One region of the Paenibacillus sp. FSL P2-0121 genome, then DNA from elsewhere that is predicted to be linked to it. Evidence: riboswitches for the same ligand, from Rfam matches in the RefSeq annotation. Region 1 holds a riboswitch; each other region holds the start of a gene.

Region 1 (10,749 bases):
CAAGGGGAGTCGCCCTCACCTTTGGTATTTACAGCGCCATTGATGCCGCCTTGCGCACATACGGAGTGTGATCTTTTTACAGGAACTAATGAGAATAAATGGACATGCGCACCAGCTTCCGCTGCCTTGATGGTAGCCATCAGGCCGGCCAGGCCGCCGCCCACGATAATGATATCGGATGTTGCCATGATAGTTCACTCCTTTTATCGAAAATATCAGAAAGGATTCTTAAATTAAATGAAGGTCTTTATGGACTGGGCAATGGTTGCTGCAGTTTGAAATTCACTGTCACGGAAAGTAACCAGCGAAATCAGGAACATGAAAGTTACTAATACAAATATGCCAAGACAGAGGTAAGAAGATACCCGCTGTGCACGTGGACCTACGGTGATTCCCCAGCTGATCAAGAAAGACCAGAGACCGTTCGAGAAGTGGAAGCATGCAGCAACGATACCGATAATATACAGTGTCAGCAGAAGTGGCTGAGTCACGATATCATGCATCAGACCGCCTAATTCTTCGTGCTCCACATTACCCACCGCCACCTGAACCCGTGTTTGGAACAAGTGCCAGACGATAAAGATGAAGGTAACAATACCTGTAATCCGTTGCAGGGTATAACGCCAGTTTCTTTCAATGTTGAAACGGTTCAAGTTCGGCTTGGATTGATACGCAATATAAAGTCCGTATACCCCATGGTACAGCAGAGGAAGCCATATACCGAACAATTCCAGGAAGAAAACGAGCGGCAGGCTGTTCAGCCATAACACGCTGTCAGTGAAACCGGAAGCGCCACCCTCTACAGCCGCAAAATTCGTCATCATGTGCTCAATGAAGAAGGCTCCAAGTGGGATAACGCCTAGCAAGGAATGAATCTTTCTGGAATAAAATCCTTTCATACAAAGTAACCCCTTTCCGATTAAAACAGCGTTTTCATTAATGGGTATTCACCGCCGGAACTACATTTGACACAGGATAACGTTGACAATCCAATGACATAATTCCTTAATTTACCGTTATCCTAGAGTTTACCGGACTTAGTTTTATTTTTCACAAAATGTGAATATCTTGTGTCACTTTTCATGTTACTCTTTTTTCGCTTATAAGGGAATTGCAATCTAATTATTAAACGTTATACAATAAACGCATAAGAATAGATTTTATATGATAATAATTCTCATTTAGCAAAACAACATTTTCCGACATAACCTGATTTTCCTTATGTAATAAGAACAGTTACTCTTACGGCTATGAATTTCATCACTACTGATCGTACATCGCATTAGGAGAGGAACTCAATTATGTTTGACGATTTAGATGTTTTTGCAGCAGTTGTGGAACATTCCAGCTTAAACCGGGCCTCACGCCAGCTCAATCTATCCCAGCCCGCCTTGTCTCGCAAAATTTCTAAACTCGAGGAACGTCTGGGGGTCGCACTGTTTAATCGTTATGGCAAACGACTGGAATTAACCGAGGTTGGGCGTCTCACTTATTCCTATGCGCTTGAACAACGGCAGCAGCGTTCCAAGTTTCTGGAAGCCCTTTCCAAATTTAAAGAGGGGGAGCCAAGGCTTGTCACCTTGGGGGCTAGTCTTACCTCACTGCAGACCACGCTTCCGCCGCTGGTAAACGCTTATATGGATAAATATCCGACCGCAGAGCTGAAGCTGATCACAGGCCGAACGCATGAGATCGTATCCTCAGTTAGTGAGGGAAAATCAGATGTAGGTCTGATCGCTTCCTCTATTCAAGAACCCGGGTTACGCTGCATTTCTCTGTTTGAGGATCAACTGCGACTGGTCGTCTCAGAGCAGCATCCTTTAAATTTATCTTCCAAGCTAACCATGGATAATCTATCCCGGCTGCCTATGATTCTCTTCTCAAAGGGGACCTGGTACCGGCGTCTGACGGACGATCTATTCCAGCGCTGCGGGATTGATCCCGATGTGCGCATGGAGATTGACTCCTTCGAAGCCATCGTACGGCTGCTTCCGACTGTCAAAGCGGCTGCGTTGCTGCCAAAGTCTTATCTGCGTCCAGAACTGCTGAACGGCGGCGGGCTGGTGTCCTTACATATCAAGGAGCTGGAGCAGACTCAACGGACCACCTGCCTGATCTACCGTGACGATGGAAGCATGAGCACGGCGGCTCGCAGTCTGGTGCAAGTTACCGAAGAGATGTTTCTGACAGAACGTGAGCGGTAAAGCCGGACCAAATGAATCAAGGGGCGCACCTAGTGATCTCCAAATGAGGTAATAAGTGAAGTACTTATAGCGTAATTAGGGAATTTCTCCCTGAAATTTAGAGATTTTTGTTCAGCAGACTTAAAATCAGGGAAAACTTCCCTAATTTTCGGCTGATTCAGTAACTAATAAAGGAATCCCACTGTTTATTAGGGAGGAATTCCCTGATGTCGTTCATTTAGAGCGAATAGCGGCTATTTTTAGGGAGGTTTTCCCTAATTAGTTCACACCCACTCTGTACATCGTACAAACAAAGAACGCATATCGCCCATATTCCACCGTCACAGATACCACAAATCATCTACTACAGCCGTACGAATATCACACCTAACAACTCGTCCACCGCACAAACCAATATATTAGAACACTACGCGTGGTCTATAGCCATATGGCATAGTGAAATCCATTACTTTTCCTACTCTTTACTCCATAAAAAAGAAGCTGCCCCCAAGTAGAATTCACTACTTTTGAGTCAGCTTCTTTTCCTATGATTCTTGGTTCACAACTTCACTCTCAAAACGGTCAATACTTTCATTAGGACCAATGAGTACCATAACATCGCCTTCACTTAAATAATCATGGGCAGTTGGAGCGACGATTATTCCGCTTTCCCTATTTAGGGCAACAATACTGCAGCCATATTTAGCTCTTGTATTTAAATCAGACAAGCTTCTGCCGTTCATGCAGGACGGTACGGTCAGCTCGACAATTTTATAATCCTTGGACAGTTCAATATAATCCAGCAAATTGGGCGTCACCAGCTGATGTGCCACACGAATCCCCATATCCCGCTCCGGAAAAATAACCCGATCAACCCCCAGCCGCGACAGTGCGCGGCCATGAAGGATAGAGATTGCCTTAGCCACCACTTGCTTGACTCCAATCTCCTTCAACAAAATGGCCGCCAGAATGCTTCTCTCCATATTGTCACCAATCGCAACAATCCCACAATCAAAGTTCCGTACACCAAGCGAGCGCATAATTCCCTCATCTGTAGCATCTGCTACTACCGTATGCGTCAGCTGATCGCTCATTTCCTCCACGCGTTCTTCATGGTGGTCAATGCCGAGCACCTCGTAGCCCATTTCCATCAGCTCAAGCGCCAGGCTTGAACCGAAGCGACCTAAGCCGATTACTACAAATTGCTGTGCTTTCATTTCTAATTAACTCCTATCCAATAATTATTTTACCTTCCGGATACTTATACAGTGGTTTACCCTGTTTGGGACCGAGTGCATACGCTAAGGTTAGTGGACCTAGCCGACCTGCAAACATCGTCAGACAGAGTAGAATCTTACCGATCGCTGACAGTTCCGGAGTTAGCCCCATAGTCAGTCCTACCGTAGCAAAGGCGGAGGTCGTCTCAAACAAGATTGCCAAGAAATTACTGTCTTCAGTTGTGGAGAGTATCATCGACACAGAGGCGATTAACAACAAAGCCAGCAGCGTGATCGTTAATGCCTTGTAGATGCGCTCTTGAGCCAGCCGATAACGGAACAACACAACATCTTCCCGTCCACGCAGCATAGCAATTACAGCACCAATCATCATTGTAAAGGTTGTTGTCTTGATCCCGCCGCCCGTTGAGCCCGGAGAAGCACCAATAAACATAAGAATCACTATAAAAAATTGTGTAGCCTGCCGAAGTCCAGCAATATCTACTGTGTTCGCGCCAGCCGTACGGGGAGACACGGATTGAAAGAAGGCCGATAATATTTTACCGCCGAAATTCAGTGAACCCAGGGTACGAGTGTTAGTAAACTCAAATATAAAAATAACCAAAGCTCCGATCAGAATCAGCCCTGTGCTGGTGGACAGGACAACTTTACTATGTAGAGACAGCCTGCGGGTTACCCGAAACTCCACCAGATCTGACATTACAATAAAACCAATCCCGCCGGAGACAATCAGAAACATCACAATAATATTCACAAGCGGATCATATACATAATCAGTTAAACTGCGAAAATCCCCAAAAATATCGAACCCCGCATTATTAAACATAGACACCGCATGAAATATGCCATAATAAATCGCTTTTCCCAACGGCATATCAAAAGCCCAGCGAATAGACAGCAGCACAGCGGCACAGCCTTCTATGACAAGAGAATATATGAGGACTCTCCGGATCAGTCGCACAATTCCTTCCATAGAGCCCTGATTCATGGCTTCCTGTAGGATTAGCCTGTCCCGCAAAGATATTTTACGCTTTAACACCAGTGAAAATAGAGTGGCCATGGTCATAAAACCTAAGCCGCCGATCTGGATCAGAATCATAATTACGGTTTTCCCAAAAATGGTGAACGAAATTCCGGTATCCAGCACAACAAGCCCTGTAACACAGGTTGCCGACGTTGAAGTAAATAATGCATCAATAAATTCCACGGAATTCCCGCTTGTGCTTGAGATGGGCAGCATAAGCAGCAGGGCCCCTATCAGAATGATCGATGCAAAACCAAGCACCAGTATCTGCGGCGGCGAGAGCTTCAGAAACTTAAATTCAGAAATCCTGCGAAACTGTGAAGCCACTTTGCTCACCTTCTTATCAAAAATTCCAACAAAAAAAGCACTGGAAAACCAATGCTGACTTGGTTCCTGCAGTAAATTAGCCTACGAGGTTAGCTGTCGGATTCGGACTGTGCAGGCTGCCCTATTCGTTCCCAGAACGAAATTCACCCCTGATGAAAGTGCCATTTATCGTGTACACTCCACTTTTCATCACTTCTTATGGTTCCCCCGTTTTCACCAGAAATTCGGCTACTATACAATTGCATACAAATTATATACGTTATTTAGTGAATTCACAAAGACACAATTAATGCTCATTCACATGAAAAAATGCGGTTTAAAGAGACTGCATCAAAAGGAGTGCCTTTTCTCATCACTTTTCCGTGTTTTCCCTGCAATTACACCGATTCTCATCATTCGTGCAGAAATGAACACGATAAAATTCATGGTATAAATTCACATGACTATTCTATACTATCTCTATTACCCATAAAAAGAACATATAATGTTTTTTGTAACCAACCAGGCACTAATACTATAATGGAACATAACATTGTCAGTACATAACAAGGAGGCGTTACATGAATCCCGTCGGCCAGCCCTTACAGCAACGTGCCCTCTCCAAGAGGCTCATCATCTCGGGCATTATCGGTCTTATTCTATTTATTATGTTTCAGATTTCCCCTTCACTGCTTAGTAGCCCTACAGGTGAAGATACCACCGTCATTAGCAAGGCAGAAGCCCGTGACCAAGCCATATTATTCGCAGAACAAAAGCTCAACTACACCGAAGCACCAAACGATCAATGGAATGCACTTTACCAGACGGACTCTTCCTTTTATGGTTATATGTCTCGCGAGAAGCTTGTGGAGGACTACACCAAGAAAAAATTGGATCAAAAATATCCTTTTGATGTCTTTCGGGCAACGCTTACTCCTTCAGCGGAGCAAGAGCCGCAAATCATCGTTGACCTCAATATGTATACCGGTAAGATTGTCGCTTTCTCAAAGGCTGCAAAAGTTGTCTCCGATGAGGGGCCAGGCATTGCTTCCGTTGGTGCAAAAGAGGACAAGGGAGCTGACCTCACTCTAGCGCAGAAGGAGAATCTTGCTCGTCCTTGGCTTCAGGAATGGGAAGTAAATCCTGCCAAACTACAAATTGAATCGAATACAGGAAGCCATGGGCTAGTATATACGGATAGTACTGTTCAGGTCGGCGAATCCTTATTGCACTATTATTTTGATTTCAGTGGAGAGCAGGTATCCAGCTTTAATGCCGGATTCACTGCACCAGCTTGGCATACCTCCTACGTACAAGGACAGACCTCTTTAGCGGAAAAGCTAACATTATTCGGTTACGGTATACCCACACTGATTTTAGGAATTCTGGCACTCGTCTACAGTATTCTTAGAAGAGAGCATACTTCCTTTAAACGTGGAGTATTCCTAAGCTCAGCCTATTTTGTAATCATGATGATCAGCACCTATAATATGCTGCCTGAATCTACGGGTGAAGGGCTAGAAGCACAGATTACCTCTGTCATTATGTTTATCATTTATGCTTTGTACAGCCTGCTGATGTCCTCCTTGCTCTACTTCTCTTTAGTGGGCGGCAATGGCTTATGGCGAAAAGAGGAAGGCATGAACCCTTGGCCCCGCGCCAAAGAGCCCGGCTATGGACAATATGTGTTGGACAGTATCCGGGCTGGTTACATCTGGGCTTTCGTTCTGCTAGGGGTGCAGACGGTTATGTTCATCATATTATCGTTTACCTTGCACAATTGGTCTACTACAGACGCCACCCAATCTCCTTATAACATGAGATATGCTTGGCTTCTGCCTATCGTCGCATGGCTCGCTGGTTTATCTGAGGAAGCCATTTATCGCTTTTTCGGAATTCCTATGCTGAAAAAGGTGTTCCGGAACACTTTTGTCGCTTGCTTGATCACCACGTTGGTTTGGGCGTTTGGCCATACGTTATATCCGATCTATCCCATCAGCTCCCGTCCCATTGAGCTGACCGTAATCGGGCTGCTGTTCAGTTATATTTTCCTTCGTTACGGATTTATTGCTGTCATGTTCAGCCACGTCGTGTTTGACAGCATCCTGATGGGCGCTACGCTGATCTTTATGAAGGAGAGCGTAAATGTAGGCGCGGGTATCTTCGCGATTATTATGCCGTTCATAGTCGCTTACATCGTCTATCGATTTAATCCACCACAGAAACCTAAGCCGGTGGAGCCTTCTTCTTTGATTTAAACTAATGTGAAGACGTAATAAAATTAAAAAAGGGCATCAAAGCAGCTTTAGTCGCTGCTTTGATACCCTTTTTCTTTTGTCACCATTGCTATGAGGTTGGCTCTTCATCCTTGAGCGCATCAAGAATTTGTTTTGCCAGCTTTTCTCCAATAGAAAGTGTACGGAAATCATCCACGGAGGCTTCTTTAATTTTCTTAAGCGATCCGAAATGCTTTAGCAGCGCTTTACGGCGCTTCTCACCTATACCAGGTATAGAGTCCAGCTTGGAGGTAACCATGGACTTCCCGCGCTGTTCACGGTGGAAGGTGATCGCGAACCTATGGACCTCATCCTGAATCCGCTGCAAAAGGTAAAATTCCTGACTGTCCCGGGCTAGCGCGACAGGCTCTGGCGGATCTCCAACCAAAAGCTGAGCCGTCTTATGCTTATCATCCTTAACAAGGCCGCAGACCGGAATGAATAATCCCAGCTCATTCTCCAGAATATCAATAGCAGAGGAGATTTGCCCTTTCCCTCCATCGACCACGATAAGATCCGGTATCGGAAGATTCTCCTTCAATACCCGCTCATATCGCCGCCGAATGACCTCGCGCATCGTTCCATAATCATCCGCACCCACCACCGTACGAACCTTATATTTACGGTACTCTTTTCGTGCAGGCTTGCCATCAATGAAGACAACCATCGCTGAGACCGGATTAGTCCCCTGAATGTTCGAGTTATCGAACGCCTCAATACGGCTCAAGCGCTCAAGCCCCAAGCTCTCGCCTAAGCTGATCGCTGCTCCAGAGGTACGCTCTTCATCCCGTTCAATCAGCCGGAATTTCTCGTCGATAGCCACTCTTGCATTTTGGCAAGCCATGCCAACCATCTGCTTCTTAAGACCGCGTTGTGGCACAAGCACCTTAATGCCCAGCCACTCCTGCAGAATGGAGGCACCACCAGCGGCATCCACGATCCCTGCTGCCGCAGCTTCCTCCGCCGCCGTCGCACGTGCCTCAGCCTCTTCAGCCGATTCAGGAGTATCTTCACCCTGTTGTAAATCCGCTTCTGCTGGAGCAGCTATGGCGATCTCGGGTTTAGTCTCTTTATTAGCCAGAGACTCCTCATCGAGCACATCCGGCAGCAGGATCTCCTGCGGCAAAGCGGGATTATCACTATAATACTGCGTCACATAAGACATAAAGTCACTGTAGGCTTCACCATAGAACGGGAACACGGAGGAATGGCGCTGAATCATCTTCCCTTGTCTCATGTACAGAATCTGTACACACATCCATCCCTTGTCTACAGCATAACCAAATACGTCCCGGTCCTTAGTATCTGTAGTGTTGATCTTCTGCTTCTCCATCAATGCATCGATATGGATAATCTGATCCCGCAGTTCCTTCGCCCGCTCAAAATATAATTCCTCAGCAGCTTCCTGCATTTTTTGCTGTAAATCCTTTTTGACCGCCTCATGACCTCCGCCTAGAAAAGCAGCGATGTCCTGCGTAATCTGCTCATACTCGGATTTCTGAACCTCCTTCTCACACGGTGCCAAACACTGGCCCATGTGATAGTAAAGACAGACCTCCTTTGGCATCACGCCGCATTTACGAAGCGGGTACATACGATCTAGGAGCTTTTTAGTCTGCTGAGCAGCATAACCATTAGGATAAGGGCCAAAATATTTTGCTTTATCTTTAATCACCCGGCGTGTAACCTCAAGGCGCGGGTGAGTTTCATTCGTTATTTTTATATAAGGAAACGTCTTGTCGTCTTTCAAAAGCACATTATAACGCGGCATATGTTTCTTAATCAGATTACACTCTAGAATGAGCGCTTCCATGTTACTGGACGTAACGATGTATTCGAAATCAGCAATATTAGCGACAAGCCGCTGCGTTTTACCATTATGACTGCCTGTAAAATAAGAGCGTACCCGATTCTTAAGTACCTTCGCTTTGCCCACATAAATAATAGTGCCTTCCTGATTCTTCATCAGATAGCAGCCAGGCAGATCGGGTAGTAGTGCCAGTTTATTGCGGATATTGTCCAAAATGATCCCCTCCAGCTAAATTGGACCCATGATTAGTTGGCATTCAGCACACAAAACGCCTCCGGAATGAACCGAAGGCGCTGAGTGGCAGGGCCGAGGCCCGAACAGTAGCATCTATCAATTATTGATGTTTTGCTACGATATTTTTCAGGGATTCTTTGGAGTTCAGTCCCACAACTTTATCTACCGGTTGACCATCTTTGAAGAAGATCAGAGTTGGGATACTCATAACACCAAAACGGGAAGCCGTTTCCGGATTCTCATCCACATTCAATTTTGCAATTTTCACGTCGTCTCCCAGCTCTGTGGACAATTCATCCAAGATTGGAGCGAGCATTTTACAAGGACCACACCAAGGAGCCCAGAAGTCTACTACTACAGTACCTTGACCTTCCACTTCGTTACTGAAGGATTGGTCAGACACGTTCACGATAGCCATGATATTGTTCCTCCTTTAAGTTTTGCGAAGCATTACGCACATCTTAAGCCAAAGCTTAGTTCATGGAAGCTGCTCCGTAATATGAGTTAATAAATTGTTTCATGTAATATGATAACCAAATTACCACTTACCGACACATTACAAGTATAACATATCTTTATGGGATATGTGAAATATCACTCGCAATTATATTGCCTTCAATGTATTTTTTTTGCGTACTCTTTTCTTTACAACCTCCCCAGCATTTCGGTATACTTAAAGAAAGCGCATTAATTGTCAATGACTTATTTCATAAACTAATGTCAATTTGCATCTAATAATACAGGGCTTGTCCCTGTAAGGAGGCAGAAACTATGGATGTTAACGCGCAAGTACGGGACCCACGAGAACATATCAACGAAGAACCCCGCAATGATCTTGGGGATTTAATGACCGGATTTTTCGGAATGACCACGTTTATGACGGTTGTCTTTTTCGGAATGGTCATCCTTAAGTTTATTCTCTCGGAGTAAAGGAATCATCGCACAATAAAAAGAAGCTGTCTCAAAAGTAGTGAATGCTACTTATGGGGCGGCTTCTTTTTTTGGAATAATGAGGGAAAACCTCCCTGATTATAGCTGATATTTGCTATAAATGAACGGAATCAGGGAATTCCTCCCTAATAATCGGGAGAATATCTGTTTTCGCTGACGAATCAGTTCATTTTTAGGGAGACTTTCCCTAATTATCGATCAGATTCAGTATGCCCGCCAGATGCTGCAACCCGAAAGTGTGTTTGAACAAGTGAAAAACAATCAGGACTTAAGACGATCCTGCTTCGTAGCAGGGAAAAAGCGGCGTTTGAGTCCGAATAACTAAAAAAACGAAGAGCAGCGATCCTCCAATAAAAGGGGAATCACTGCTCTTTTGAATTTTACATTATGAATATTCCAGGCTTATCTATTGGCCCCTCTCTGATTCTCCCCATGCAGTGGAAGAACATCCACAAAAGGAGCAATGCGATCCATTAGTCGTTGGCCTTTATAGACCTCTTCACCATCTTTGCTCGTAAAGCTAAGATGTTTCTCCAAGCCATCCAACGGATAATTCGAGGTGTAGAAGGTTGGTTTGCGGTTCATCCGATAATTCAAGATCGCCCCAAGTACATGATCACGAGCCCAAGGATTCAAATTTTCCGCACCAATGTCATCAAAAATAAGTAAATCGCAGCTTTTCATCGTATCAACAGTTTCCTTCATCTTCTGGCCATCCATCATGATC
Region 2 (10,749 bases), 110 kb from region 1:
CATCAAACTAATGTAATTTATGAAAGCGTTCTCCTAACAATCTTGTTCCTCCCTAGATGAAGGTTTATTCAAAACCAATTTTATAGATGCGAAAATAATATGTCAAACGTTTTCATATAATTAAATCAATAAAATATAGGTATAATAATTAATGTTTAATATTATATCCAAATATTTGTGGTAACGTATAACATACCTATTATAACTATCAGAAACTATCTATGCTTTTACAATTGTTAGTCTCGATTAGTGTCAACAATCCAAGAAAGTTGTAGAATATAGATTAGAGCATTTTATGAAACGGGGATGAGGGTATGGCAAGTATTAAAGATGTTGCCAAGGAGGCGGGCGTTGCTGTAGCTACCGTGTCCAGAGTAATGAACAACCGGGGATATATCAGCAAAGAGACGCGTAAAAAAGTTGAAAAAGCGATGGACGCCTTAGATTATCATCCTAATCAAATCGCCAGAGCCTTACAGAAGAATCAATCCTTTTTTATTGGGATTATTGTTCCAGATTCAAACCACCCTTTCTTTTCCGATCTCATCAAGTATGTTGAAATGAGTGCTAATGAAAAAAACTATAAATTGCTAATATGCAATTCTCTTGACGATCCTGAGAAGGAAGCCAACTATATTAGCATGCTTCGCCAGAATCAAGTAGATGGCATTATCATGTGCAGCCACACTATGAATATTGAAAGCTATAAAAAGGTCCCTTTCCCTATTGTCTCTTTTGACCGTTTTATTTCTTCCAATATCCCTTGTGTGGGATCGGATAATTACCGCGGTGGTGAGCTAGCTACCGAACATTTGATACAGCTAGGCTGTAAACGGCTGCTACATATCTCCGGCCCGCTAGATCTGGATATTCTAGCGAATCGCCGTCGGGATGCTTTTGTCATCACAAGTATGAAACATGGTGTAACTTACGATATTATCGAAGGCGCGCACAACAAGCTTACCTTTGATTATTTTTGGTCCTTTGTCACCGAAAATATCTCTCCGGCCCAACTTCGAGAATATGATGGAGTATTTTGCAGTAATGATATTGTGGCTTATGCTTTATACATTTATGCTGAACAGCAAGGCATTCGAGTGCCCGAGCAACTGAAAATCATCGGCTATGATTACCACAGCTTTACCCGCATGCTTCAGAGTCCTAAATTGACTACCATTATGCAACCTAGTGATCGGATCGGGGTCATGCTGACCAATACTCTCCTGCAAATGATCGAAAGTGCTGACGGAGAGCTAATCAACAACACTACTGTAGACGTAACTCTCATTAAAGGAGAGACTACTTAACGTATCTATTAAAAAGGTAGACTACCGTAATTAGCGGTGGCCTGCCTTTTTTTGTATTGCTTCATTAATAACGACTTTCAGGAATAACGGCTTTTAGGGCGATTTTTGTAACAACTTCCGCTTCTCAGAATATGCTGATTGGGCAGGTTCCCATTTTTCAAAGGAATGAACAGGAGAAGTTCAAGGAGGAGATATAGAAATATGCCTGATTACAGACCATTTAAAGGCGATGCTATCCTAAACAAGCATGGAAGGATCAGCAGTCCTATTAGAAAGAGGGAGTGTAACGCACTATTAAAAATAGTCACTGATCTCTCTGCAGTGGTACCCCCCGTACTTACGAATCCCACAACACTTCATATTGCCAATCTACAAAGAGTGTTAAGAGAACTATTGGAATTCTTGCATACCTCTAAGTTATGCAGTCCTTTTAGAACTGAGCTACTTTCTGTAGTAGAGATAACCATTGTATCGACCGAAGTCAGTCCCTTCTCTGTCGTAAGCGTGGGCACCAATCTTCAACTGTTGTTAGCTGAGTTATTATCTTTTATTCTCGCCACGAAGATTGACTCTAATTGTAAAGATCAGTTGATTATTCAGATCAGACATATTCAAGCTTCTATTACACAAGCAATCGGATTGCCTATTAAAGGTGCGACTGGACCTCAAGGGCCACAGGGACCTCAGGGTCCGCAAGGAGCGCAAGGGGTTCCGGGCGTAAAGGGAACCACGGGGGCAGGGCTGCAAGGAATTGTTGCTTTTAATCCTGCATTAAGCCCTACTTATCCAGCAGGTCAAGTAGTAACCTTTAATGGCAGTACCTATATTGCTATTGTTGCTGGACCAACGGGAACACCTGGAAGTTCACCAGACTATTTATTAATTGCTGGTGGCTCCACAGGCCCCCAAGGACCGCAAGGACCACAAGGCCCTCAAGGAACGCCTGGACTTCAAGGACCTCAGGGACCACAAGGGGTAGGGCTGCAAGGGATTGTAATATTTAATCCTGCACAAAGTCCTACTTATCCAGCAGGTCAAGTAGTAACCTTCAATGGCAGCACCTATATAGCTACCGTTTCCGGACCTACTGGAATACCCGGGAGTTCACCAGATTACTTGTTAATCGCTGGTGGCGCGGTGGGACCGCAAGGACCACAGGGTGTGCAAGGAATTCAAGGGCCAACAGGTGCGCAAGGACCAGCAGGTCCAGGTGTAGGAGCAACGGGCGCGACTGGTTCGACGGGTGCTGCCGGCTTGGCGGGCCCTGCTGGTGCAACGGGCGCGACTGGCGATCCGGGCGCGGTCGGCGTTGCCGGAGCTACGGGTGCCACAGGGGCGACGGGTGATCCGGGGGCGGTCGGCGTTGCCGGAGCTACGGGTGTAACGGGTGCGACGGGTGATCCAGGCGCGGTCGGCGTTGCCGGAGCTACGGGGGCGACTGGAGCGACGGGTGATCCGGGGGCGGTCGGCGTTGCCGGAGCTACGGGGGCAACGGGCGCGACGGGTGATCCGGGGGCGGTCGGCGTTGCCGGAGCTACGGGTGCCACAGGGGTGACGGGTGATCCGGGGGCGGTCGGCGTTGCCGGAGCTACCGGTGTAACGGGTGCCACGGGTGATCCAGGCGCGATCGGAGCTACTGGCATTACCGGAGTCACTGGTGCAACCGGTAACGGTGCAATTATTCCGCTGGCATCCGGAGGACCTATTATTATGACCACGGTTTTAGGTGGTTTGGTTGGAACAACAAGCCTTGTAGGCTTCGGAAGTTCAGCCACAGGCATTTCGCTTGTTGGCGGTAATATTGATTTGACAGGTACTCTCCTTGGACCGCTTATCAATTTTGCATTCTCAACTCCTCGAGCAGGAGTAATAACTTCCATTGCCGCTTACTTCAGTAATACCATAGCTTTATCGCTGCTTGGTACTACGATAAATGTAACAGCGCAATTGTACCAATCTGCCACACCAAATAACACATTTACTCCTATTCCAGGCGCAACAGTCCCACTTCCACCTATCACCGGTACTATTAATCTTGGAACTTTTGTCAGCGGAATTACGAATGGTATCAATTTTACTGTAACACCACAGACACGTTTGCTTATGGTATTCTCAGCCACCGCTACAGGTCTTACCCTTGTAAATACAGTCACTGGTTATGCAAGTGCTGGCTTTACGATTGTATAATCACTAAAAAAAAGTTAAAAAAGCATCTGCGATTCCTTTTGAAGGAGGTGGCAGATGCTTTTTTTGTAATATGCGTATTCAACGCTTGATCTTTCGGACTCAGATGCCGCTATTCGTTAATTTATCACTGTTTAGAGAGATTATCGGACCTGAGAGGCACTATTGGGCAGAAATGATACTGAGTAGTGTCTATTTTGTACTAATAACGCCTATGGAGTCCTATAGCAACTCAAAAATAGGAAAATATTGCAAATAAGAGCGCCTGAGTCCGATAGCTACTCCGTTCACTGGGAACCATAGTCCATTCACTGAGATTCATAGCCCGTTTAGTGAGATTCGTACTCCGTTCACTGAGAGTCATAGTCCGTCCACTGGAAGTCAAAGTCCGTTCACTAGGATTCACACTTTGCCACTGTTTGCAAAAACGAACCTCACAACTAATACGATTTCAGCTTATAACAAATACACCTTCAACTTATCGATGACCTCATCGATTTCCGCTGTAGTCGTATATCGTCCCACACTAAAACGAACCGCTCCCCGTCCAATATTCTCCGACACATGCATAGCCTTTAAAACAGGCGAAATCAACGTTTCACCGGAATGGCACGCTGAGCCAGTTGAAGCCGCCACAGCTTCCAGAGAATCGATAATTTCATGACCCACTGCTCCAAGAAAACTAACGTTAAGGGTGTTAGGCAAGCGCTTGTGTTTATGACCATTCAAATGAATTTTTTCGCCAAAAGACTCCTGCAGTCTTCCATAGAAATACTCCGTAACTTGCTTAACTCTTTTTCTAGAATCAGAGTCAGCAGCAAGCTCACAGGCTTTTCCTAAGCCAATAATGTAGGGTGTATTTTCTGTCCCCGCTCTTCGCCCCTGTTCATGGCCCGCACCGTGTATCAAAGGCTCAATGTGAATGCCGTCTCGAATGTACAATGCTCCAATGCCTTTGGGCGCATATAATTTATGGCCTGCAAGCGTTAGAAAATCCACTCCCAAATCCGCTACATCGAGGTCTACTTTTCCCGCAGATTGTGAAGCATCTGTATGAATAAGAATGCCCCGTTGGTGGCAGACCTCAGCTATTTCCTTGATCGGCTGGATCGTACCCGTTTCGTTATTAGAGTGCATGATGGAGACCAGAATGGTTTGGTCCGTGAGCTGCTTTTTCACATCGTCAACCTGCACCATTCCATACGAGTCAACAGGTACATAAGTCAGGTTGTATCCCATCTGCTCCAGGTACTGACAAGGTTTAATTACCGCTGGATGCTCAATAGCAGACAGGATAATGTGATTACCTTTATGGCGATACGTTTGGGCTACTCCTTTAATGACAGTATTATTAGACTCACTACCCCCACTGGTAAAAAGCACCTCACCCGGCGCACAATTCAGGAAATCAGCCACCTGTGTTCTTGCCTGCTCTATTCCGAGTTTAGCTTCACGCCCCAAAGAATGACTGCTTGAAGGATTCCCAAAATGACCGTAAAGATAAGGGATCATAACCTCTGCTACTTCCTTATCTACTGGTGTTGTAGCGTTGTAATCTAAATAGATCATATTAAGTAAAGCCCCCTTTAACCATAACGCGAAACTTATACTTCTTGATGTTTTAAAAAAGAACGCACAGCAGTCTCAGCTTCATCCAGATTATTCACTTTAAAAGTAACTCTCTCAATGCCTTCATACTGAGTGGACGTATAATCGTATCTGGGATCATAGTAATATTCTAGCAGCAGCGCCACAGCTTCGCCGAACAAATCTGCCTGCAAGCATCGCTCGATTTCTGCCGCAATAGGGATATGAATTCGGGATTTAATACTCCGAAATGCAGAAATACATTGCTCCTTGTATTCTTCTGGCCGATAATCCTCAAGGATTTGCTCCACTCTGGCATGCAAAGGCATCTCAATCCAGATCTGCGTTCCGCTCTCTTTTTGCTCGGCCATAAATGGGGGCATTACTACCTTACCAATCTTTTTGCTCTCCGCTTCAAATAGTACATAAGGAGAATCCCCGATCTTAATTAACTCCTCTAAAAGAAGACTATCGAACGTTTTTTGATTGTTCGCACGAAGGCCAATCTCACCAAAAATAGAACCGCGATGACCTGCCATCCCTTCCAAATCCAGAACGGGGTAGCCTTGCGCTTTCAGGCGGTGTAACAGATTGGTTTTACCTGTGCCTGTATTTCCGTGAATCACATAAGACTTCGCCTTACATTCATAGGACTCCAATTCGTCGAGCACCCATTTACGATAAGCCTTATAGCCGCCTATCAGCCGGTAAGCATGAATATCCATTAAAGAGAGTACGGTCGCAGTTGTACGGCTGCGCATACCTCCCCTCCAGCAGAATACAGCTTTGTCTCCTTGAATCGCTGCAAATTCTTTGACAAAAGAAGGCAGTTTTGCCGCAGCAATCTCCAAACCACGTTCTTTCGCGGCCTGCACACTTGTCTGTTTATACAACGTCCCTACTTCAGCCCGTTCCTGATCATCAAAAAAAGGAATATTCAAACTATCCGGCAGCGTTGCATCTTTATATTCAGAAGGAGATCTAACATCAATAATGGTGATCTGCTTCTTGTTTTTTAACACTCTAAGTTCTTCCAGTGTAATGTCCTGAAACAATATGCTCTCTCCTCTGGTGGCTAACCTTTATAATTTGCTCTAAGCTGATATACAACAGTTATTCCACAGCAGCTATAACTGTAATCTGACCCGGATGCTCTTCCGTTACCTCTCCGATCAATGCCGCTTCTACCCCTGCATCTACTAACTCTTTTAGCAAATCTTCGCTTTGTTCAGGGGCCACAGAGATCAGCAATCCGCCAGAAGTCACAGCGTCACATAGAATATAGCGGCTTAGTTGGTCCATCTCTTCCGGATAAAGAATGCTGCCTTCCAGATGGGCAAAGTTATTCTTAGTGCCTCCTGGAACAAATCCCTGTTCCGCAAGCTCTCTTACTCTTGGCAGCATAGGTACATCGCCTTGACGAATGATCAGGCCCGTGCCGCTCCCTTTAGCCATTTCCGAGGCATGTCCCAGTAGCCCAAATCCGGTAACATCTGTACAAGCATGTACATCATAAGGCTCCATGATTTCAGCCGCTTTTTTATTCAAAGTAGACATTACTGTCGTAAGGCGTGTGGTTTCTTCAGGAGATAGCTGATCCTTTTTAATGGAAGTTGTTAAGATCCCCACACCGATAGGCTTCGTTAGAACCAGCTTGTCTCCCACCTTGGCGCCCGCATTCGTTCTTACTTTGTCAGGATGCACAAGGCCCGTAACGGCCAATCCGAATTTGGGCTCTTTATCGTCGATGGAATGTCCGCCCACAAGAGTAGCTCCTGCTTCCTGTACTTTATCCGCTGCACCGCGCAAAATGTCACCGAGAATGCTTTTATCTAAAACAGAAATAGGGAAGGCCACAATATTAAGCACCGTAAGCGGCTTTCCACCCATCGCATAAATATCGCTTAATGCATTGGCTGCTGCAATTTGACCAAATGAATAGGGATCATCCACGATCGGCGTGAAAAAATCAACAGTTTGCACTAACGCTAATTCATCACTTAAACGGTACACCCCTGCATCATCACTAGTGTCCAGACCTACAAGTAGATCCGGGTTAGGAACAGTTGGTGGCAGACTGCGAATAACCTGCATGAGATCAGCGGGACCGATTTTGCAGCCGCAGCCCCCTTTTGAAGATAATGAAGTCAGTTTTATAGTTTCAGCTTGAGACATCATGACTCAGCTCCTTTAGTATGAATTATCTTAATCTTACACGAGTAGATCGCATTGTACAAAATGCAAGAGTAGCAGATGCGTTGCTTACTACGCCTCCTTCTATACACTTACCTTCACTACTTAGGGCCTACTGTTCTTTCCCACGTCGGGTGAGCTATATTTGGTGCTGTGGTAGGGTAGGGACATTAAGTAGCGTTCTAGGTACAATATGCTTGTAAATGTTCAACATCCATCGGTTAGTAAAATAACCAAAGGCTGGCTCATTCGTAGATTTCACTACGGATAAGCCAGCCTTTAATTGGATGTCCATTATATTAGGGAAATCCTCCCTAAAAACATCCTATTATTAGGGAAGTTTTCCCTAATCCATGTTCTAGGAGCCATAATCTCCTTCACTTTAGGGAGAATTCCCCTAAAGTTCAACCCAAAAGGACGTCCCATAGCCAGCTCGTGCTCCCTGGCTATGGGACGTCTTTTTTCTCACTTAAACGCTTCGCTTGTGAAGGTCTCCCAATAGATCAGCTAATCTGCTGAGTACCCTGCTGCTTCTCTAAGAAACGTTGAAGAATCGCATTGAATTGCTCCGGTTGGCACAGATTACTTGGATCTAATGCGTTCGGAATAATCGCCAACTGCGCATGTGGCAGCTGAGACACCATTTCCTTCATACAATTCACTCCAAATTCATTGAAGTCCCCTACAATACATAAAGCGGGACGTTTAAAAGCCTTTAAACATCTGGTGTAATCAACATGGCTCGTAGCCAGCCTTTGCCGATATAGCTCCCGGGGACGTTTGTCCAGCAGCCCTCTTCTAATCTCATTGTAGGCCAGACTCCAGCGCTCTCGGTACATCATCCGAATCGAAGGCAACACCAGCTCGCTTGGGAGATAATACATTAGTAAACTGCAATATGCTGCCATAGTTTGTATTTTCCCTACTATTGTTGATCCGTGAGTCCTACAAAAGCTATCCGCGACCACAATGGCTTTTACACGCTCAGGATATTGTTTGGCAATATGCTGAACGACTAAGCCACCATAGGCGATTCCTACAAAAACTGCTTCACGGATACCTAGGTCATTCAACAGCATAATCAGATCCAGACATTGCGTCTCAATAATCTCATGTGGGGCCTCCAGCAGTTTACCAGACTTGCCATTCCCCCGTAAATCGCACAAAATCACTTTATATTTATCGGAAAAATACTCCAGCTGTGGTTTGAACATACTGTGTGTTAATCCATGTCCATGGATAAACACAACCGGAGTGCCAGTTCCATTGATTTCATAATAGAGCGAAGTTCCGTTCAGTTTAGCGATAGGCAAAGGTAACACCTCTTTCATAATAAATTCTACGACTATATCTGCTTAAAAACGCAGCAAAAAACCACAGAGGGATTCTCTGTGGCTATTCATCACTAAACACGCCATTCATCCTCTCTCCATACGCTTACGAGGTTAGCTGTCGGATTCGGGCAGTGAGAGTTGCCCTACCTGCAGGGATGCATATTATGCACCCGGAACAGGATTCACCCCATAACCAGTGCCGACTCTCACATCGGCTGCCAGTTGTTGGTTCCCCCGCTTTCCAGAAACGGAAATTAAGCGGATTGCTTATGTAATTGTAAATTTAAGATAATTCTCAGTTCTGAGATGAATCATACTCTTGTAAGGTTTTCTTGTAAAGGAGGGCTCTGGTCAAAATAATGTTGAAAGCAATGCTTTTCATTTCATATTAAGCATACTCTTCATTTTCTCTTTCTTTTGCTCTTGTTTACTCGTTTTCTTTAGAAAAACAGCTCTGAAGCAAGCGAAAAAGGGGGTGATTCACCAGTACTTTCCTATTTAATAAGAAACGACAATCTTCAATACCAATATTGGGCCAGTTTCTGTACCTTGGGGTGTTCGTCGTTTCTATGTCCCCGATCCGTTTGGCAAGCTTGTTAATATTATTTCACATGAACAGCACGAATGATTTCATAAAAAAGAAAAAAGCTAAGCAGAATCAGAGATATCCCCTTGTCCACTTAGCTTCCTTTTACAATACTATGGCTACAAAAGATCGGCGTTTTTCAATGCATGCTCCCAGCTTGGAAAAAAGAACAGCGCACTTCTCATAAGCTCTGGGTCGCTTTGCTTTACTTGTTTTTTACTGATCGAGCTTCCGTCGCTTTGCAGCTTTTTGATCCGACTTAATACTTCATCAGCCTCCAAAGGAATTTCCATTGAAACACTCCTTTCTCAGTGACCTGTTTCCCTTCATTTTCTCCATAATATGTTTATTTATTCCGTACTCTTAATTTCCCCAGATTAAACCATCTGATAGATGGGTTGTTCAGCAATGAACCGGGTAGGAAGCATGGGATATTTGTCTGCTAAGATTTCAGCTAAATATTTCATCCCCGGCGCTTCACTCTCCGCATGACCTAACATGATGAGCGCTTTAGATCTGCCTTGGTGCCCTGCATCCCGCACATATTCCGGAGTCTCCCACTCTGGTCCTTCTCCAGCAATAATTAAATCAAGATTGTGATCATTAAAAAGTGGAATAGCCATCGTCCCGCCCCCTCTGTAACCTACTAATATCCCTATGCGTTTGCAGGACAGAGACAGGTCACCAGCAGCGCGTACATAAGAGATCCCTAGCTTACTTTTAATATACTGAGCAGCTTCCAGTACAGTCATGGCAGGAATAGTGAGAATCGTAGCAGCCGCTTGCTGCTCTTCCACATAGTCTGACCAATCCAGCTCTCGCAGCAAACCCATCATAATCCCATCTGGCTCTTGCCGATGCCAATAATCATGATAACGAAAAATAGCTATTGGGGAATGTCCGATCAGACTTTTTTTCGCATGATAAACCGGATCACCTTCTAACCACTCGTTCGCCGCATGATGGCTATAAAATACACCTTCATGCGTGATCAGCAAATTGGCTCCTAACGCTATTGCTTGCTCCACAATATTTTGTGTGGCAGAAAAGGCCGTAATAATCCCTGTGACTTCAGTTTTCGGTTCCCCTGGGTTCAGAATATCCACAGTCCCTTCTACCTGTTCCACAGTTCCCATTAAATCTTTCAAAATCGCTCTAATCGTGAGGCTCACTATCATCATCCCTCGGTTCAAAATCTAATAAATCTTTCTGCCTTTAAGATCCTCAATTCCGCTCTTGCGGTAAAAATACGTATTGATCCGATCTCTCCATTCCTGCGCATGCTCTGCTTGCTCTTCAAGACGTTGCTTCACTTGCACATACAATCCACTATCCATGCTGCCTTCAAGTGATTCCCATGTTGCTAGAAGCTGTGCAGCCTGCTCTGCCCCCTCGAAATGAGTATCGTAGATATGTTGTATAACCGTTTGCCCCGATTGCAGAACATGCGTGTATGGAACATGATGGAAGAACAGCAGCAGCTCTTCTGGACAAGACGCTAGATTCTCATAATTTGATGCATTAAGACCCATATACTGTCCGCTATACCCCGTTCCCG
Region 3 (10,749 bases), 3.2 Mb from region 1:
CTCGCTGAATGGTGTTCATCGTGATATACAGATGCGTATATTAGTGGCCGCTGGCAAGCATTTTGGTTTTGAGTTTGACCCAGATCAGCCCTTAAAAAATTACGGCGAAATTCAGCGCGACTTGTTATATTACGGAGTGGAAAGTGAGGCGTTTAAGCGCCATTTTCCCAATGTTAAGCCGATTCAAGGCACCAAATTTGAAGGCGTCATTCCTGGTTTGTGGCGGCGATACAAGGAGAAGGAAGGAGAAGCTGGTACACAGGAAAAAGACGGCGGATTTTTTCATGAGCAGCAATGCCCGGAATGCCTTGGCGCTCGCCTAAAAAAAGAAGTTCGTCTCGTTCGGGTAGCTGGCGCATCGATTACGGAGGTATCAGATTGGCCATTAAGCGATGTTTACGAGTGGACTAAAGGCTTGGAGGCGGCTTTGCCAACCGAGGGACTTCATCTGCTTGAACCCATCCTTCACGATATGCCTACCCGACTAAAACGGATTATCGATGTTGGTCTTGGTTATCTTTCCATGAACCGTCAGACGGTCTCCCTCTCTGGTGGAGAGGCACAGCGGCTGCGCCTTGCCTCATTGCTGGGGTCAGGTCTGACTGGAGTGTTATACATTCTAGATGAACCGACGACCGGGCTTCATCCGCGGGATACTGTTGGCCTCATTCGTGTGCTTCAGGAGCTGCGCGATTTGGGTAATACGGTGCTCGTTATCGAGCATGATATCGAGATGATGCGCGCTGCCGATCATATTATTGATATGGGTCCGGGTGCTGGTCTGGACGGAGGGCAAGTTGTTGGCGAGGGCAGCATTGAGGATTTGATGGCAAGCGAGGCTTCTGTTACGGGAGCCTATCTTAGAGAAGAGCGTCATAAGACTGCTGCATATGTTCGCCGGAAAGGTGACGGAAAACAAATCACCATCCGACAGGCACAGTACCGGAATATTGATATCCCGGAGGTTTCTTTACCTCTAGGTTGTCTGGTCTCTGTAACTGGAGTTTCGGGTTCAGGCAAGTCGACCCTAGTCTTTGATATTCTTGCGCAAGGCAGTACGAAAGGACATGAGCAAATAGGCTGTGCGGAGATTGCGGGCTTAGATCAGGTTGGAAATATAGTGATCTTTGACCAATCGCCCATGGGTAGAATGCTGCGTTCTAATGTAGCGACGTATACAGATGTATTCACACATCTGCGCCAGCTGTTTGCTGCTTTGCCGGAGGCGAAAAAAAGAAAACTGACCTCCAAGCATTTTTCCTTTAACACACCGGGTGGACGCTGCGAAACCTGTCAGGGTCTTGGGGTGCTGACTGTAGACATGAATTTCTTACCCGATCTGGAGGTTAAATGCCACGCATGCAAGGGGAGAAGATTTACGGATGAGGTTCTCCAGGTGAAATATGATGGATATTCCATCTCGGATCTGCTGGACATGTCCGTACAGGAAAGCTTGCCGATTCTTAAGTCGGAAGCCAAAATGGCGGGGATTATCGAGACATTGTGTGAGGTGGGTCTCGGTTACCTTAAATGGGGACAATCTGTCAAAACCTTATCCGGTGGTGAAGGGCAACGGATTAGACTGGCTAAAGAGCTGAGCAAACCTTCCAAAAACCATACGCTCTATCTGCTTGACGAACCCACAACAGGCCTTCATCCGTCAGACATCAAGCAGCTCCATACCTTATTGAGCAAATTGGTTGATACGGGAAATACTGTCGTAGTTGTGGAGCACAGCTTAGAGCTGATTCGGGAGTCCGACTGGGTGATTGACATCGGCCCTGAAGGTGGCGTTGTGGGCGGTAAGCTTGTAGCTGAAGGTACACCGGAGCAGGTTGCTGAAGTACGGGAATCCTACACAGGGATGTTCCTGAAACGGATTCTGGCTGAAGGGCTGTAACTTAATAAAAGAGGTGCCCAAAAGCCATGAAAATGGCTGGGGCACCTCTCTTTTTTTGAACTTAAACCAAACCTCTGCTCTCAACTCTAAACTTCGTCTGAACGTCTGAACCAATCTCATTCGCGCGTACTTAGCACTTTCGGAATAAGAGATGATCATGAGTCAATGGTGTTTGATCCGCAGATGATTAGGATACGGTAGCATCAGACAGCGAAAGACAGCGAAAGACAGCGAAAGACAGCGAAAGACAGCGAAAGACAGCGAAAGACAGCGAAAGACTATGCTTCGGCGGTATCGGACTCAGCAGACGTTATAAGCAGGAAAATCCGCCATTTGGAGTATTATCGGACCGCATAGCTCCTAATGGCGGAAAAATCACCGTATAAGAGCCCCTTTCTAAGAAATAGCTGCGCTGGTGTCCGATGAGTTGCTGAAAAGGCGATAAATTAGTAAATAGCGTCATTGGAGTCCGAATGCCTCAGCAGGAGATCATGGTATCAGTAGCAATAGCAGTAGCAGTAACAGTAGCAATAGACCCAGCGAATGATCATACTTCGGCGGTATCGGACCCAGCAGACCTTATAAGCAGGAAAATCCGCCATTTGGAGTATTATCGGACCGCATAGCTCCTATTGGCGGAAAAATCACCGTATAAGAGCCCATTTCTAAGGAATAGCTGCACTGGGGTCCGATAAGTTGCTGAAAAGGCGACAAATTAGTAAATAGCGTCATTGGAGTCCGAAAGCCTCAGCAGGAGATCATGGTAGCAGTAGCAGTAGCAGTAGTAGTAGTAGTAGCGGTAGACCCAGCGAAAGACTATGCTTCGGCGGTTTCGGACTCAGCAGACCAGCGAATGATCATTCTTCGGCGTATCGGACTCAGCAGACCTTATATGCAAGAAAATCCGCCATTTGGAGTATTATCGGACCGCATAGCTCCTATTGGCCAAAAAAACGCCTTATAAGAGCCAGTTTCTAAGGAATAGCTGCACTGGGGTCCGATGGATTGCTGAAAAGGCGATAAATTAGTAAATAGCTTCATTGGAGTCCGAAAGCCTCAGTAGGAGATCATGGTGTCAGTAGCAGCAGTATCAATATCAATAGCAGTAGCAGTAGAGCCAGCGAATGATCATACTTCAGCGGTATCGGACTCAGCAGACCTTATATGCAAGAAAATCCGCCATTTGGAGTATTATCGGACCGCATAGCTCCTATTGGCCAAAAAAACGCCTTATAAGAGCCAGTTTCTAAGGAATAGCTGCACTGGGGTCCGATGGATTGCTGAAAAGGCGATAAATTAGTAAATAGCGTCATTGGGGTCCGAAAGCCTCAGCAGGAGATCGTGCATCTAGCGCAGCTTAATAATCTAGCAGACGTCCATTATCATGCCATTGCCCGTACATTTTATTTTCTTTAGTGTTTGCTATGAATTTGTCTAATTTACTCTTAAATAAATCTGGCTGATGTTTATTGCTTTGGATCGTGTCGATCCGAACTCTTTTATAAAGGGCTGGAAAGGCCGTGAAATTCTCATATACTTGCCTGTCCTCTTTTAGCCGTTGCTCTATAATCTTATCTACTATAAAAGAATCAGGGTTCATATCAGGAAGTATCCGTTTTCCTTCAGCACTCATTAACCCCAGCTTTTCGAGGCGGCGGACACGCTCTTTATTCAATTCAGTCCAAGAGCTTTTGTTGCTTCGGGGAGAGAGTCTTTGCGCCAGCTCCGTTTCCGAAATTTTCTTTTTCACTCCATCGATCCATCCAAAACACAAACATTCCTCAACTACGTCCAAATATAGCAACGTTTCTGAGTTTGGCGTCATACTAACGAGTACCCAACAAGATTGTTCAGTCTTACAATTCTCCTGCAGCCAAACTCTTAAATCTTCTCTCGTTTTCACTGTAATTAGATTTTCAATCTCCATAATTAAAATACAATTTCCTTTCTAGGTATGGAGTGGAGCGTCTTGCCCATCCGAGATTAAATAGCTTCCGCAGGAACCTGATACCAAAAAAGAGCATAGTCATTCATGGTGGAAGCATGGCCTAACTGCCGTAACATAGTAGATACATTGCCTCTATGATAAGTCCCGTGATTGGCGACTTGCAACACAATTTCTGATAGGCGTGTTTGGCGGATTCCGGCGAATGGATTGTCAAGCAGAATGGTTTGCTCCAAATCGGATTGGTTGTGTAACCATGCTTTGTATTGTTCTGATAGCTGGGCAAAGATATTTACGTATTCATCCACAGAATCTAGAATGCTCAAATTTAGCGGGATACTTTGTTGAAAAGCCTCTGGCATGGCAGTGCCTGTTAATACAAGATACCACATCGTATCAACCGCATAGATATGGCTAAGGGCATGAGCGATGGTGGGAAATGAGCTGTTCACTTCTTGACTTAGCACAGAAGGCGGGAGTTCCTTGATTCTTCCCAGGATAGTTTGGTTTGCCCAAGTGTGGTATTTAAACATTTCTACTGTATAATTTGTCATTCGTACATTCTCCTTTTGAATGGTCATGGATTTGTTTTTGTTACTGTAGTTAATATAAAAGAAGAAGTATGACATCAGACTGTCATACTTCTTCATAAAGTTTGAGTGTGTTTTGAAGCTGCTCTTTTAAAATACCTCGCAATGCAGGGGGTTCGAGGACTTCGGCGCCGCTGCCAAAACTCAGCAGAATGGACCAAAGCCAATGTGCTTCCAATGGCTTATACACAGGAATTCGCATCGTCATGCTTTTATCGGAATGAAATTCCTTGTCGACTTGATGAAACTGATCCAAAGCTTCTGCCAGAGCCTCAGGGCCTACCCGGATCACTATTTCCTCCACCTGATCTGCCCTGTTTGAACAGCCGGCCTCTTTGGGTACCTCATGTTGCGAATGAAAGGTATCCTGCGTCAGGAACAAATTCAGCATCCGGGAAAGTCGGAACTCCCGATAGTCCTGCCGTGTCCGGCAATAACCATAGATGTACCAGTTGCTATATTTAAAATGAAGCTTTACTGGTTCCATTTCACGGGTTGTACGTTCATTTTTTACACTGATGTAATCAAAACGGACAACATTTCGTTCCGATATAGCCGCACGTAAAAGAGGAAGTGCGTCAGGATCCGTACGCCGGGTTTCAAGATCCACCGCGAGACTAGAGGTCTGTGGCTCCGTTCCAATCGTTTGCAGCCGTTCAATGGTTCCTTGCGTATGCTCATCTTCAAAAACGGAAGAAAGACTGTTAAGTACAGTAATCAGAGAAGTGACATCATACGAACGGAGCAGGCTTTTATCCATTTTATATCCGTCCATTATGCCATATCCACCTTTAGTACCCTGATACGATACGACCGGGATGCCAGCGGCACAAATCACATCGATATCCCTATAGATTGTTCGCTGGGAAACCTGAAACTCTTCAGCCAGCTTGGAGGCAGATAAAACTTCGTGGTTCAATAGCTTGTAGATCATAGAAATCAATCGTTCCAATTTCATGTGTGCATTCCCACCCATTAGTCCATTTCGTGTTACAGCGTGATTATATCATAGATTTTTTCGGGCTAATTTTGGGAGGGAGGAGTTTTGTTGTTGGCGATGAAGAAATATCCTATGACAGAGTCGATTAAATCTATTTACAGATTAAATCCGCAGGCTCGCCTGATAAATCATTAACAGAAATAATAGCATCGTTTTTTTTCACAGGTGGGGTCCAATATTGCTCATTCCCAGGCAGGTCATCGAACCATTCGGCGTCCTTTGGACAATCTAGAATCATAAATTTTCCGTATTCCTGATCTCTGGATTGATGGTATTTGAGATAGGCTTTTCCGTTATCAATGGCGAGAATTTCTATTTTTCCTGAGGTGTGGCTCATGGATAAGCGTACTCTTTTGCCAAGTCCTGAGGTTCTGGCTTTGGCTTCTTCTACAATTTGATAGACTTGCTCGAGCGGTAATACGAAATCCCGGTTTCCGGCTACGGGCCGGTTCACAAAGAAGTAGTAGGGTGTAACGCCAGCCCATGAAAGCCGGTCCAGTAGTTCCCCTAAAATAACGGGATCATCGTTGATGCCTTTGAGGATGGGGGTCTGATTTACGACAATTGCCCCTGCGTTGTGGAGAGCTTTAAATGCTTTTTTGGCTTCAGGTGTAATTTCACGAGGATGATTGATATGCGCCATAACATAGATTCGTTTGTCTTCGGTAGAGTAAGTACGAATCAGCTCCAGCAGTTCTTCGTCTTCAGAGATCCGCATCGGATTAAATACGGGAATTTTGGAACCCAGTCTAATGATCTTAACATGCTCAATGCTTCTTAGATTTTCAATAATGGATCTTAGCTTCGGTGTGGAGAGAATTAAACTGTCCCCGCCCGTAAGAAGTACGTTGTTAATCTCCGGATTATTTGCGATATACTCCAAACCCGGAGAGACATCAGCCATCGCCTCTTTCACGTCATTTCGGAACAGACGCTTACGGAAACAGTAGCGGCAATAAGCCCCGCAGACCTCGGATACAATCAGCAGTGCAGTTGTTCTATACTTGTGCTGACAACCAGGTACCACATAATTCGTGTCCTCATCGGAGGCGTCCCAGCGCCCATACTCCAGCAGTTCACCTTCGTTAGGAATAACCAGCTTACGGATGGGATCATTTGGATCATCCCAGTTAATCAAAGACAGATAGTAGTCATTTACACGAAAAACAAATTTGTCCGTAATTTCTTTCAGATTCTCTTTTTCCAGCTCAGACAACATAGCTATTTTGTTAATATCCGTGAAGTACTTTACCTTTTGCACGTACATCTCTCCTTTGTCTCGTAGTGTGAGAAATGAGGGAGCCTTAGTGTCAAAGGCCAATCTACTGCCAGCAGGGTCCAAAAAAGCACCAAAAGAGACCCTTAGCAAGGGTCTCTGGTTATGTAAATAACATGAAAAGCAGACCCATCCACTGCTGACGAGGTTAGCTGACGGACTCGGGTAAGATGGTACCCTACATTCTAATGCTCAATGATTCGCCCCAATTAACTGGTTCCCCCGCTTTTCAACTGTAAAAGTTGGAAATTAAGCGTAGATAAAGTATACCCTATCAAGTTTTGAAAAGTCAAAAGAGAATCCTAGATTCACTTTCAATTGCTAGCGCTACTTCCGCCGAGTAGTTTAGGCAACAGCGTTAGCAGCTTCTCCCGGGTTAACGCATCACTAGAGTTCCATTTGCTTCCGTCGAGCAGATAAACATGTCCCTGACGTACTGCCGGGAGATTGTTCCAAAGTGAACTGTCTAGTAATCGTTCCATCGCAGCTCGCGAGTCTTTGCGTTCCGGAATGAACATGAAGATATGATCTCCGGCGTAGGCAGGCAGTCGTGTTGGATCAACTTCGGCGAACCCTAACTCTTCGTCCAATATGGCCTGGATCTCTTCAGTCGGTTGTAATCCACATGGGGCATAAAGCGCAGTGGAGAATCCGGACATTCCCATAGCATACAGATGATCTCCATGATCATAGACCAAAGCAGAGGCGGTTTCTCCAACTTGGAGGGTTGTCGTGTAAAGCTGCTGCCACATGGCAGCGTTTTTGATTGTGAATGACTCCAGCCATGCTTCGGCTTCGCGCTGTTTACCTAGCCAACTGCCTAGTGTCCGCATTCGTTTGTCGAGAGATGCAAATGAATCAAAGGTGAGTGTCGGAGCGATACCAGAAACTGCTCTGTAGGCTCTTTCATCACTATTTGCCAAAATGATCAAATCTGGGTTTAGGGAAGCGGTCAACTGCGGGTCCAGTGGAAACCCGACGTTGGCGAGCTTCTTAAGCCGATGTTTATAGACGCTGTTCCGGGCGAACGCTTCATCTCCACCGATAGGCTTTACGCCTAACGCGAGAAGGTCGCCAAGTGTTTCGCCATGATAGACAATACGTTTCGCTCGCTCTGGAATCTCCACCTCATGACCCGTCCAATCCTTGACGGTAAGCTTACGACCTTGCTGATGTGCATATTGTCCGGGTGTAACTCCGGTTTTTTGCCGAAAGCGGCGGCTGAAATAGTATTCGTCCGAGAAGCCGACCAGTCTGGCGATTTCCCGCAGTGGTTCAGTCGATTCCTGCAGGAATCGTTTGGAATGATTAATGCGCAGATCCGTCAGGTATTCAAGCGGCTTTTTACCCGTAAGCTGCTGAAAGATCGGTGTATATTGCCAGATTGATATTCCCGCCAGTTCAGCTAACTGCTTCACGGTGATACTCTCTGTATAATGCTCCTGAATGAATGTTATGGTCTTTTCTACGGATTCCGTAGGACTTGGCAGGTGTTTGGAAGGGTAATTATGCTCAAAAAGTAGCAGCAGCAATTCTTGGAATTTTAATTGTCGCTTGAATTGTTGTACATCATCGGTGTTATTCCTGTTCATGAGCAGGTCTTCGACTAGTCGGATTACCTTGGTGAACGGGTGCACAATTAACTCCCGTCTGCCGGAAAGCAGCTCTCCAGAATATCGTTTAGGAAGCTTGGTTGTATAAATTGCTGTAAAGGTGATGAGGTAATAATACAACGTCAGCTCCTGGTTGTTCGTACTATAGGAGATTCCAGGAGATAGTAGATAACATTTATCCGTACTTAGTATCACGCTTTGATCATCGAGGTTCAATTGTCCGTTCCCTCCAGTAAATATGAGAAGGGTATAGTCCTGGGTTGTACGCGTTATAGAGCTTGAATCGGCAGCTTGAATCATCAGTTCGGCCTCGTTTAGCTGAAATAGCAGAGAGTGGAGTGGGGGCAGGACGATGATGTATGCAGCATGGGTTCAGCCTCCGTTCATTTGGTGAGAATGATTATCAATGAATTCATTGTATATAAAAAAAAGAAGCATATCAACAGCTGTTGACATGCTTCTTGCAGTTTTTTATCAGCCTTGTGTTAAACTCTTCATCTCGGAAGGTTATTTCATATTCAATAGCTGTGGAATTTCGCCAAGCAGCCATTCTCTTGTTGTCGCATCACTTGAAGTCTTCATGATGTCTTGTGTATAGACATATCCGTTCTTGACGGCAGGAAGGCTCTTCCAGATAGGGCTCTTTAATAGATTCTCTGTGGATTGTTTTGCTTCTTCTGCCACTGGAGTCAAGATGAATATCCGGTCTCCGGCATATTCTTTCAGGACTTCCATGGATACTTCCTGGAACCCTTTACCTTCATCAAGGATCGTCTGAATAGCTGGAGTTGCCTTGAAGCCATTCTCCCCATAGAGTACCTGGGAAAGTCCGGTTGCTGCCATTATAAACAGTCTGTCTCCTGGATAATAAGTGAAGACCGCAGCCGTTTCGCCCTCTTTCATGCCTGCGGATTTCAATTGCTTCCACATGTTCTCTTCAGCGGTTTTATACTGCGCAAGCCATGCTTCTGCTTCAGTCGTTTTCCCAACAATTCCACCAATGTCCAGCATACGTTCCTGGAGTGGGGCAAAGGTATCAAATATTATAGTGGGTGCAATTTTGGAGAGCTGTTCGAAATCAGCTTCATCTGTGCCCGCATAGATGATCAGGTCAGGCTGAAGCTCCAATGTTTTTTCCAGATTGATAGGGAAGCCTACATCCTCCACACCTTGTAATTGATCTTCAAAAACCTGGCCTTCACCCATAGAAAGAGGATAACCTACCGCCTGCACACCAAGTGCGAGCAAATCGCCATAAGTTTCTCCAGAATAGATAATTCGCTGTGGATTCACCGGAATCTCTACAGTATGCCCTATGTAATCTGTATAGGAGCGGGTAGTCGCTGCTGCTTCATCTGTACTGCTATCTGAGGGTTCTGCTGAAGGTACCGCGGTTGCAGCGGAAGAGTTCCCGGTTGCGTTCACCGTACTATTGGCAGAGGATTGTTCCTTTGAGTTTCCGCACGCCAGTAGCAATGTACTCAGCAAAAATAGTACACATACCACAGCGAAGGACTGTCGTACCTTGTTCATATCTTATTGCCTCCCTATTATATGTAACGACCACCAATAATGATAATCATTCTCGATTAAAATATATCATAAATTAAAGCCTCTTTTTACTCAATGGACAAAAAATAACCCCGTAATTTGATTTGTACAATCAAGTAAAAAGGATGTGTTTAAAATTATTTTGAATTATTTTTAGCTGCTTGGAAAAATACTCTAAATAACAGCAATCGAGAGAAAGAGAGGGAGCTTGTCTTCATAATAAACTTGGCAAAGGAATCCCTTGAAGCACATAGGATTGTGGTGTTTTTTTGAATCTGATTACTGTTATGTATTAAGAAGTTCAGGTGATGCAAAAATCCAGGTTTGTCCACATTGATTGTAATCGTTATCATTACGTGGCATGTTATCTACCGTGCTTGACGTCAGTAGAAGGGCTTTGTTATGGTTTTTATAGTCAAACGCAAGCCGAAATAGCTTTTTGTAGAATATGCAGAAGGTTTTGCGTAAGATATTCTAACCAAACATAATACGAGGGAGATGGTTGATTGTGATCAAAGGAATTATTTTTGATTTTGACGGAACGATTATCGACACGGAGACTGCTTGGTACACCGCATTTAACGAGGCTTATGCAGAATATGGAGTGGATCTGACGCTTGAACAATATTCCACCTGCATCGGCACGAGCTTGAACAGTTTTAATCCTTATGAATATTTAATGACTGATCTTAAGCTAGCGATTGACAAAGAAGAGTTCAGTAAGGCTGTTAAACAGAGACACAGCAAACTTATGGAGCTTGAAACAATACGACCAGGCATTCAGCATTATCTTGATTCCGCCAAAGCAGCTGGACTACGCGTAGGGCTGGCCTCAAGTTCTTCCCTGGAATGGGTGGAAAAATATCTGAATCAA

The links. A riboswitch is a leader RNA that binds a small molecule or an ion and turns the genes downstream of it on or off. The one in region 1 is predicted to bind cyclic di-AMP.
Region 2: another riboswitch for cyclic di-AMP. It lies ahead of MKY54_RS26345 (alpha/beta hydrolase); the one in region 1 lies ahead of MKY54_RS25885 (TrkH family potassium uptake protein).
Region 3: another riboswitch for cyclic di-AMP. It lies ahead of MKY54_RS11620 (KamA family radical SAM protein); the one in region 1 lies ahead of MKY54_RS25885 (TrkH family potassium uptake protein).

Annotation. Positions count from the first base shown of each region.
Region 1 is NZ_CP150245.1:5,870,924-5,881,672, forward strand. It holds gene sdhA (succinate dehydrogenase flavoprotein subunit) at 1-188, opposite strand, end outside; gene MKY54_RS25870 (succinate dehydrogenase cytochrome b558 subunit) at 234-899, opposite strand; gene MKY54_RS25875 (LysR family transcriptional regulator) at 1,302-2,204, shown strand; gene MKY54_RS25880 (TrkA family potassium uptake protein) at 2,729-3,400, opposite strand; gene MKY54_RS25885 (TrkH family potassium uptake protein) at 3,414-4,772, opposite strand; cyclic di-AMP (ydaO/yuaA leader) riboswitch at 4,837-5,012, opposite strand; gene MKY54_RS25890 (CPBP family intramembrane glutamic endopeptidase) at 5,333-7,009, shown strand; gene uvrC (excinuclease ABC subunit UvrC) at 7,098-9,050, opposite strand; gene trxA (thioredoxin) at 9,172-9,489, opposite strand; gene MKY54_RS25905 (YqzM family protein) at 9,843-10,001, shown strand; gene dnaI (primosomal protein DnaI) at 10,425-10,749, opposite strand, start outside.
Region 2 is NZ_CP150245.1:5,976,795-5,987,543, forward strand. It holds gene MKY54_RS26320 (LacI family DNA-binding transcriptional regulator) at 315-1,307, shown strand; gene MKY54_RS26325 (exosporium glycoprotein BclB-related protein) at 1,509-3,494, shown strand; gene MKY54_RS26330 (cysteine desulfurase family protein) at 3,948-5,060, opposite strand; gene mnmH (tRNA 2-selenouridine(34) synthase MnmH) at 5,096-6,133, opposite strand; gene selD (selenide, water dikinase SelD) at 6,192-7,253, opposite strand; gene MKY54_RS26345 (alpha/beta hydrolase) at 7,775-8,602, opposite strand; cyclic di-AMP (ydaO/yuaA leader) riboswitch at 8,690-8,876, opposite strand; partial or broken gene MKY54_RS26350 (glyoxalase) at 9,138-9,233, shown strand; gene MKY54_RS26355 (hypothetical protein) at 9,311-9,484, opposite strand; gene MKY54_RS26360 (Nif3-like dinuclear metal center hexameric protein) at 9,569-10,369, opposite strand; gene MKY54_RS26365 (alpha-glucuronidase family glycosyl hydrolase) at 10,388-10,749, opposite strand, start outside.
Region 3 is NZ_CP150245.1:2,664,846-2,675,594, forward strand. It holds gene uvrA (excinuclease ABC subunit UvrA) at 1-1,900, shown strand, start outside; gene MKY54_RS11600 (hypothetical protein) at 2,661-2,864, shown strand; gene MKY54_RS11605 (YdeI/OmpD-associated family protein) at 3,258-3,827, opposite strand; gene MKY54_RS11610 (DinB family protein) at 3,884-4,399, opposite strand; gene MKY54_RS11615 (YafY family protein) at 4,482-5,393, opposite strand; gene MKY54_RS11620 (KamA family radical SAM protein) at 5,527-6,696, opposite strand; cyclic di-AMP (ydaO/yuaA leader) riboswitch at 6,836-6,977, opposite strand; gene MKY54_RS11625 (AraC family transcriptional regulator) at 7,026-8,624, opposite strand; gene MKY54_RS11630 (ABC transporter substrate-binding protein) at 8,832-9,857, opposite strand; gene MKY54_RS11635 (HAD family hydrolase) at 10,384-10,749, shown strand, end outside.